3 regions of the Paenibacillus sp. WLX1005 genome follow, and region 2 is predicted to be linked to each of the others. Evidence: riboswitches for the same ligand, from Rfam matches in the RefSeq annotation. Region 2 holds a riboswitch; each other region holds the start of a gene.
What was found. Region 2 has a riboswitch for thiamine pyrophosphate ahead of ACE3MZ_RS13260 (thiamine phosphate synthase). Riboswitches for the same ligand answer to the same signal wherever they lie in the genome.
Positions count from the first base shown of each region.

Region 1: it holds a riboswitch for thiamine pyrophosphate, as region 2 does, so the genes downstream of both, ACE3MZ_RS01755 (ABC transporter substrate-binding protein) here and ACE3MZ_RS13260 (thiamine phosphate synthase) in region 2, are expected to answer to the same signal.
Region 3: it holds a riboswitch for thiamine pyrophosphate, as region 2 does, so the genes downstream of both, thiC (phosphomethylpyrimidine synthase ThiC) here and ACE3MZ_RS13260 (thiamine phosphate synthase) in region 2, are expected to answer to the same signal.

Region 1 is NZ_CP176756.1:418,465-421,638, forward strand. Features, by position in the region: gene ACE3MZ_RS01750 (MTH1187 family thiamine-binding protein) at 1-195, opposite strand, end outside; gene ACE3MZ_RS01755 (ABC transporter substrate-binding protein) at 315-1,388, opposite strand; TPP riboswitch at 1,479-1,587, opposite strand; gene ACE3MZ_RS01760 (hypothetical protein) at 1,597-1,734, opposite strand; gene ACE3MZ_RS01765 (pyridoxamine 5'-phosphate oxidase family protein) at 1,976-2,392, shown strand; gene ACE3MZ_RS01770 (Spo0E family sporulation regulatory protein-aspartic acid phosphatase) at 2,790-2,984, shown strand.
Region 2 is NZ_CP176756.1:3,112,239-3,115,412, forward strand. Features, by position in the region: gene thiO (glycine oxidase ThiO) at 1-485, opposite strand, end outside; gene ACE3MZ_RS13260 (thiamine phosphate synthase) at 475-1,200, opposite strand; TPP riboswitch at 1,460-1,567, opposite strand; gene ACE3MZ_RS13265 (hypothetical protein) at 1,773-2,678, opposite strand; gene ACE3MZ_RS13270 (serine/threonine protein kinase) at 3,092-3,174, opposite strand, start outside.
Region 3 is NZ_CP176756.1:1,855,499-1,858,672, forward strand. Features, by position in the region: gene thiC (phosphomethylpyrimidine synthase ThiC) at 100-1,872, opposite strand; TPP riboswitch at 2,114-2,217, opposite strand; gene ACE3MZ_RS08015 (M42 family metallopeptidase) at 2,275-3,174, opposite strand, start outside.

The sequences.
Region 1 (3,174 bases), 2.7 Mb from region 2:
TAGTGCTTCGTGCATACGGCGCACGATATCCAACAGCTCCTCCAATTCGCCTTCTATCGTCGTTTCGAGCGGATGTACTTCGTAGGGAACGCCGGAGGACTGAATGACTTCAATCGCGGCATCCACGTAATCGTAAGAATCCTCGCCGGGCTGTGTTTTGGGAATGACCTGAATGCTGAGTAGTGTCTTGGACATGGAATCTGCCTCCTTGAATGCAAAGATGAGAGATGATGAAACCTGTTATACGACGATAAGGTATGGCAAACTTACAATACCTGTATACGCCAATGATGCTTGTATACGGAAATGATGATTTATTTTGCTGTAGTATCTGTTGTGGTCGTAGTGTCTTGGGTCGTTGCCGAAGCGGACGGTAAGAAGTCGTTAGTAAACGCCTTGCTTGCATCTAGCGGCTGCTCCAATAGTTTCTGCTTGTACATCCAGTCGGCGTAACCTGCCCAGACCGATTCTTTTTGCAGACCCCACTGAGCAGCGTCATCCTGATAGCGCGGCGACAACCATTTCTGGCTTGCTTTGACCAGTTCGGGATCAAGATCGGGAACGGCTTTGACCAGAATATCAGCAGCTTTGTCGGGATTGGCGATGGCGTATGCATAGCCTTTGGCTGTGGCGGACATGAATGCCTTCACCAGTTTGGGATCGTTTTTGATCTCATTCTCGTTCGTTACGATAACCGGTGTGTAATAGTCGAGATTTGGCGAGTAGTCTTTGACGTACAGCATATCGAGCGGTTCGCCGCGCAGCTCGGCTTCGATTCCCGTCCAGCCGTAGAAAATCCACGCGAAATCAATTCCTTTTTTGACAGCTGTAAAATAGTCCGCATCGCCGATATTAACACTCTTCACCTTGCTAACATCACCGCCGTCCGTATCCATGATCGACTTCATGACGGCTTCTTCGACAGGTGAACCCCATGCGCCGTATGATTTGCCTTCCATATCTTTGGGAGACTTGATGCCACGATCTACCGGAGCGGCAAAGCCGGACGTATTATGCTGAATGACTGCTGCCAGTGAGACGAGCGGCACATCCTGTACACGCGCCTGCGTCACGCTCTCCTGATAGCTAATGCCAAACGGCACCTGACCGGAAGCGACCATTGTATCTGCGCCGCCTTGACCGGGCTGAATGATCTTCACATTCAGACCAGCTTCCTTATAATATCCCATCTCTTGAGCTACATACAGACCGGTATGATTCGTGTTCGGCGTCCAATCCAGCACGACCTGCACATCTTGTAATGCAGTTCCGTTGTCGGTGCTGCCAGTGCTGTTCTGACTATCACTACTGCGTTGTCCGCAGGCAGTCATTAGCAATACCACAGACAGCAGAATCAGCAGACCTGCTTTGTTGCGTAATGTATTCATGTTTCGGTAAGACTCCCCTCTGAATATCGTGCTTGGTATATAAAAAAAGCGCCCCGGACTGGGACGACATAGGTGCATATATGAGTAGACATACATGGCATGCTTCACTTCCTACGCTGGCATTATCCAGATCAGGTATAAGGGTCAGTATTGTTGGAATACACTCTCAGCCGGCTTCCCAGCTCCCCTAGACAGATATGCGCTTTTTCTAGCTGTAATTATAGACGAGCAGGGCATAACTGTCCAGCAGGTCAGCGGCGAGCGCATCGCCAGAATATACGGCATAACCGCTGGATGAACCGTTCGAATCATAAAGTGGATAGTTATAACAAGTAGACGCTGACACAACACCAAGCAGACCGTAACATTCACACCAAACAGTCTGGAAACAGGCTGTAACAGGTTCACTGCCAGCCGCATCGGGTATGTATGCAATGAAGTATTTTTTATACCATTAACGGAGCATACGTATGTATATCCGTTGTCATAGGACGAATACACCTGAGCGATCAGGATACATGTCTATGATAGAAGCAGGATCTGGAACACCCAATACTATATCTTCCTATTGCGAAAGGAGCTTGATCATGAGTACATCCATCGAAGAACAAGCAATCGTCAAAGCCCTGTCCGACAATCCATTTTGTGCATTTGGTACAGTAGAGGATAACAAGCCAAAAGTGCGTTATATGGCGCTCTACAATGAAGGATTGAATATCCATCTGGCAACGGATCGCAAGACGCATAAAGTTGAAGAATTGGAACAAAACCCGAACTGCTATCTGCTGCTAGGTTACGAAAAAGGCGGCAATAACGAAGTGGTCGAAGTACAGGCAACGGCAACGGTGTCTGATGATGCCGAGCTGAAGCAGCGCGTCTGGAAAGACGATTTCAAGCAATGGTTCTCTGGACCGGATGATCCCGATTATGTCGTACTGGATATCAAGCCGCAAACAATCGAATATACCGATCAGGACGGCAATAAGCAAACCTGGCAGGGCTAATCCTGCCGGTTGCGGTTGCACCTGAGAGATACGATCAGCCTTGCTGTCGTATTTTGTTACACAGGTAAATCCTTGTCATAGTAGGCATTCGTAAAATCCGGTGACGAATTTTGTAAATTTCTATCCCGAAATACAAAATTCCAAACCGGATTTTTTGTCATTTTTTGTTTCCAAAATAAGGATAAAATAGGTACTGTAGGAACTTGAAACGTCACATGAAAGTAAGGTATAACCAATATAATACCAACAATTTAATGTAAACAACTAAGACATATAGATGAAGCAGCATTCTTTCGCAGATCAAACCATACAATCGCGGGATATGGTGATGGAAAATATGCCCGTAATCAGACAGAGCATGCACGTTGGAAGGGGTATTTTACGGGAGGTGTTTTCCTTGGACCTGGAAAAGATTGAACAGCAAATCGAGCAGGAGCGCCGCATTCTGAATCAGATGGCAGCCGAGCACGGCATTCGGGATCATCGGGTGATCGATCAGTCAGAGCAGCTGGATCGCATTCTGGATTCGTATTTGCAGTACAAACATCGCAAACGCCGGGAGCCAGCTCATAAATGGAATGAAAATTGCTGATCTTGTTATCGGGATTCCCGATAGCGGGACAGTGTAACAAAACGCCGATTGGTAGGTAATCTGCCGATGCGGCGTTTTTTGTGTTGAAGTGCAGCGAGTTGATCAAAGGCTTACAACGATGAGGATTGCAGACGATGCGACAGTCCGCGATAGGACATTCGGTTTATGGACGAAAACAAGTTTATTGCCG
Region 2 (3,174 bases):
GTAAGTAGCCTAGGAATTAGCTGCAACTCATCCGGGTTGTACATCATGCCTTGCTCTGCCCGTATATACGGCTCAACATCTGCCAATCGTGTAGCATTCCACCATTCCAACCCTTGCTGCGGGCTAGCATCGGCAGCATTCCCTATAGAGGCAGCAACATTTGTAGTGTTGGCATGATCTTCAATTGGTAAAAGAAATCCTTCCTTGCGCAAGCCGATGTCGATTCCAGTGCAATCATACAAACGCTGCGCAAGCGCCGGATACAATGAACGACTGCGTAATGCGAGTCGCTGCAAATCCTGATGCACAAAATGCTCAGACGATGCAGCCAACATTCCACCTGCTGCACCGGAAGCTCCTGCTGCTGGTCGTTGTTTTTCTACTATCGCGACGTTTGCTCCACGGCTCTGACATTCCAGTGCAATCGCTGCTCCAATCGCGCCCGCGCCAACGACAATCACATCGTACTGTCCTTCATGTCTCATAAATGCCACTCCCTGTTGTCCCGTTCATCTCTCGTGGACGTTTGTTGTAAACTGCTTGTTGCGCAGAACCAGTATGTTGTATAGCATCTGCATATTGCTGGACTGCTTGCAGCGGAGAACTGGCAGTGAATATGGAAGACATCACCGCTATGCCAGCCGCACCAGCAGCATGTAATTCTGCACAATGATGTGGCTGTATGCCGCCAATTGCGATTATAGGCATATTTGTTGCCGAACAGACTTTTGCCAGTTGCTCTACTCCGCGCGGTTCGACTCCGGGCTTGGACTGGGTAGCGTAAATATGTCCGAATATTGCATAATGACAGCCTTCCTGTTCTGCTTCCCATGCACGTTCAACACTATGAACGGAACGACTGATCGTTAATGAAGATGATTGAGCAATGTTGTGATTGGATTTGGTCGAAGATTTGTTGTCTGACTCAATGCAATCACTGGCGGTATACATAGCTGCAAATTCTGGTAAATGTACACCTCCAACCCCTAATTCCAGCGCCAATTGCGGATGATTATTAATGACAATCAAAGAAGCAGGTATATCTCGCAGCAACATCTGCTGAACGGTCTGTATGATTTGTTGCTCTGTCCAGCTTTTTTCACGAATATGGATTGCTGTCACGTAAGGGTGAATACGTACACTAATGTCTATCACACCTTGTTGCGTTAGCGTACCGGGAGTCACTACATGCAGTTCCATTGGGTCACCTTCTTTGTGTGCTTCGTTTGTATAACTGCCTTGCAGATACCAATATACGTAAAAAAGCCACCTTCCAATTGGAAAGTGGCTGTTTATTTTATCGTTATGAAATAAACAGGGTTTGCAATAAGATTCACCTGCAAATCAGTGATCCTTCTGCTACCCAGAGCAAAGGCAGATTCATGAGGTTGAAGATGATCGTAATCTATTCCGGTAATTGCTACCTAAAAGCCGGAATACGTCTTCATTTCCTCATATCGGATATGCTCTTCCACTTCCCTACGCTGGTATGATCCAGATCAGGTCCAAAGGGTTCGTCAGCAGTATGCTGTCATCTCAGCCTGTAAAGGCTCCCCTAGTGCATATGGATATGCTGTTGTCGTTTGAAACATTCTCATCTTAGCAAACCTGTATCAATAAAGCAAATGAAGCTGCTATTTTCATATACAGGTTTATCGCTGTTTATGTAAATGCACCCTGGGTGCACTTTATAATCTGCTAGTTACAATTTATTATTTACCATCTGTTACATGATTAAGCTTAGCAAGTTCAGGAAGTCGATCTGTTTACAATCAAACGGGAGAATATACAAGCGATGGCATTTTCAATGCCAGATGACGAATCCGATGAATGCTAGACCGTTCACCCGCCAGTACGGCTTGCTGTGGCAAAGCTGCATTTTCCTGTTGCTCAAGCTGTTCGAGAATACCCGATGTCAGCAAAAACGATTGTCTGAAAAATTGACCCAATTGTTGCTCCGGCCAATCGAGAACAAGCCGATTCCGCATAAAAGACAGCAGGCGTTGTACATTCCATGCATCCTGTAAAGGCTGGCAATGATTCAGTGTGTATAACTGGCGCTGCAACCCAAAACGACGACTGATTTCGGTTTCTGTCAGTTTGCCTTTCGGTTGATATGCTCCGATTACCGGCATCCATGAAGAACTCCATTCCCAATCCGCATATAATGGGTTGGCAAAAAAGTTGTGCAAGGACTCGCGGTTTTGTCCCAGATTCACAACTACGAGGTCTGCCAATTCAAGCAATGGCAGCTTGTCTTCGCCACAACCTGCATCCATTAACACCAAGTCATAATGATGACTTGCCGCCTGAAATAGATTGTTCCAAAATACAGGATTGCGGTTTGCTTCGTTGTGAGCATGTTGTGTTCCTGCCAGTAAATGAAGCCGATCACGTACTAGCGGCACCATATAATCGGTCACATTGCCTGCATTCAGAATACCTGACTGCTGCAAATAATGCAGACGATCAATGCCAGGCCCGTTCTTCCAGATGTCTGCCACTGGCTCGCTCAAATCCGCTGTAATTCCATATTCTACACCATGTCCACGTTCATCATTATGGCAGAGAAGCAGACGTGCCCTGTATTGCAATGCAGCTGTAATCGCAGTAATAACTGTATGCGCAGACGTTTTGCCCTGTCCGTTATCCGGACTCCAAAACATAACCGTCGTCATATTCACTCCTCCTTATCTCCCTGGCTATCCGTGGGATCATAAGCAGTCGGTTTATGATCCTGTTTGTGCGTTTGTGTATACAGGCAACAGAATTGATAGCACATCAGATTGCAATCGATAATGATCATTGGTGCAAATATTTTCTGTAAAAAGTGATGAATCATTGCAACCTTTATCGCAGCCTGTATTGATGTCTGTACAATGTTTGCAGATGGCCCGTATGTGGTATGATGTTTGCTACGAATAGAGAGTGAATAGATGTGGATGAGTTCGCAGATAGCCGTTTAGTACAGCTTATAATATATTACTATTGCTTCAAAGTGATAAAAGGCCGAGTATGGAATGATCTTATGTACCCTGTCCAGTGAATCTACGTCTGAGACTTTTTGCATTCTAATTGTTGAATATCAAATTTAAAACAGGGAAAGATGGAATCGAAAGCGCTTCTTTCGCGGGATGGCGGGCAAATAATTGCGCAAAAGAAGGGTAAGCAATT
Region 3 (3,174 bases), 1.3 Mb from region 2:
GAGTGACCTTGAGGTGAACATATCGTTGTTCGTACACACTACCGGATCAACATCTTCAGCTTCTGCTATATCAGTACCAAGCATGTAGTCTACACAAGCCTATCCACCATATACACTGTTCGTCGAGCCTTGCCGCGTGCGATACGTTTCCGCCATCTGCTCCATACCTGACTCAATCGCTTCTTCCGGCGCAATTCCGTCCCGTTCTGCCAGATCGCGAATATCCTGCGTAATCTTCATACTGCAAAATTTCGGACCGCACATGGAGCAGAAATGTGCTGATTTGGCACCTTCGGCGGGCAGTGTCTCATCGTGATAACTCATCGCTCGTTCAGGATCGAGTGATAGATGAAACTGATCGCGCCAGCGGAATTCAAACCGCGCCCGGGACAGTGCATCATCCCGATAACGGGCGCGCGGATGACCTTTGGCGAGATCGGCGGCGTGCGCAGCAATTTTGTACGTGATGACGCCTTCTTTGACATCCTCGCGATTCGGCAGACCGAGATGCTCCTTTGGCGTTACATAGCAGAGCATCGCCGTCCCCATCGAGCCAATCATGGCTGCTCCAATCGCACTCGTAATATGATCGTAGCCCGGCGCAATATCTGTTGTTAGCGGACCGAGTGTATAAAAGGGGGCTTCCTTGCACACATCCAGCTGGCGATCCATATTTTCCTGAATAAGCTGCATCGGGACATGCCCCGGACCTTCAACCATTACCTGTACATCATGCTGCCAAGCGATCTGCGTCAACTCACCTAGCGTATCCAACTCGGCAAACTGAGCTTCGTCATTCGCATCCGCAATAGAACCCGGACGTAGTCCATCTCCCAGCGAAAAGCTAATATCGTACGCCTTCATAATCTCGCAAATATCTGCAAAATGCGTATACAGAAAGTTCTCCCGATGATGCGCCAGACACCACGCTGCCATAATCGATCCGCCGCGACTGACGATGCCGGTTACGCGCTTTGCAGTGAGCGGAATATAGCGTAATAGCACCCCGGCATGAATCGTAAAATAATCCACACCCTGTTCTGCCTGCTCAATTAGTGTGTCCCGATACATCTCCCAGCTGAGATCCTCCGCCTTGCCATTGACCTTTTCCAATGCTTGATAAATCGGCACTGTACCGACCGGCACTGGCGAATTGCGGATAATCCATTCGCGCGTCGTATGAATATTTTTGCCAGTGGAGAGATCCATAATCGTATCTGCGCCCCAGCGCGTCGCCCATGTCATTTTCTCCACTTCCTGCTCGATAGAGGAAGCAACTGCCGAATTACCGATATTGGCATTGATCTTCACATGAAACCGGCGACCGATAATCATCGGCTCCAGCTCAGGATGATTCACATTCGCAGGTATAATTGCGCGTCCGGCAGCAATCTCGGTACGTACCACTTCCGGCGTCATCCCTTCGCGAATAGCGATATACTCCATCTCCGGCGTAATGATGCCACGGCGAGCGTAATGTAGCTGGGTCACATTATGTCCCGTTTTAGCACGTAGAGGTTGGCGCCCGTAGTCTGGAAACTTCTCCGCGCCGTGCAGCTCTGCTTTTTCCAGACTGGTGAATCCGTTATCCTCTGGCTGCTCTGTTCGCGCATCAACCGGCTCACAATCACCGCGTTCAGCAATCCAGCCTGCGCGCAGTGGAGATAATCCCCGGCGAATATCGATGGTTGCATGCTCGTCAGTGTACGGTCCGCTCGTATCGTACACCCGTAGCGGTGCATTGGCAGTTTCCACACCGCGTAATTCACTCGGTGAAAGGGCGATCTCGCGCTCTGGCACCTGAATGTCGGGACGTGAGCCGATTGTATACACTTTGCGGCTACCGGGCAATGGGGTTGTTAGAATAGGCATAGTCAAAAATCCTCCTACAGTACTGTGGATAACATCCATCGTAGACTGATGAGTAGGGAATATGGTGGGGTGGCAACCAGTACAGTATGTAACCAATACATCAGTTGCAATCCGCAACCGACATGTTTGCCATGCTTGGATATACCATCCTACTGTCCTCTTCGATTCACCGAACACGACAAAAAGCCGCCTCCGGCGAACGGAAGCGGCAAATAAGACCACAGGCAAACAAAATAAGCCGGTCATCATTGCACCACTTTCCTACGCTGGCATAACCCAGATCAGGTTCAAAGGGACCAAAGCTACGCTTTATCTCAGCCCATACGGGCGCCCCTAGTGGATGTCTCGCTGTACACTATACTTGGTCGACAAACGTTCTGTCAACCTTTGCCATGATAGTGATTATTCGGTAATATAAGCTGCTAGCAGACGTGCAGTGTTAATAACGGCATCGCTATGTGTACGTTCCATAGAGTGCGAAGCATGTACGCCCGGACCGATCAATGCCGCCCGGATATTGTTGCCACCACGCAGTGCGGCAGAAGCATCAGAACCGTAATGTGGATACACATCGAGCGCAAACGGAATCTGTTCACGCCGTGCCAACTCAGCAAGCTTGCCAGTCATCTCATAATCGTAAGGACCGGAGCTGTCTTTGACACAGATTGATACATCCGTTTCTTTACATGACAGATCATCACCGATACAGCCCATATCAACTGCGATCATCTCGTCGATATCGCCCGGAATATAGGCGGTGCCATGACCAACTTCCTCGTAATTGGAAATGAGTAACTTCACGGTATGACGCGGCTTCCATTGGTGAGTATGCGCCGATTCCAATAGCCCGAACATGGCGGCAACACTCGCTTTATCATCCAGATGACGGGATTTGATATATCCGCTATCTGTCATTACCGGACGCGCGTCGAAGGAGATATAATCGCCCACCGCAATGCCAAGTGCGTCGACATCTTCTTTCGACGCAACAACCTCGTCGATTCGCACTTCCATATGATTTTCCGTTCGCTTCAACGTTTCCGCGTGATCATATACATGCACCGACGGCTCGGTAGAGAGGATTGTGCCGGTGTACGTTTTGCCACTGCGAGTATGGATGATACAGTATTCATTTTCAATGCTATTCATCGTAAAACCGCCGACCATGGTCATGCGGATTTTGCCATCCGGTTTGACAGCACGAACCATCGCACCTAGCGTATCGACATGACCGCTTAATGCAATCGTGCGTGAATCATCTTGACCAGCAAGCGTCAGAATCAATCCGCCTTTATGGTTATA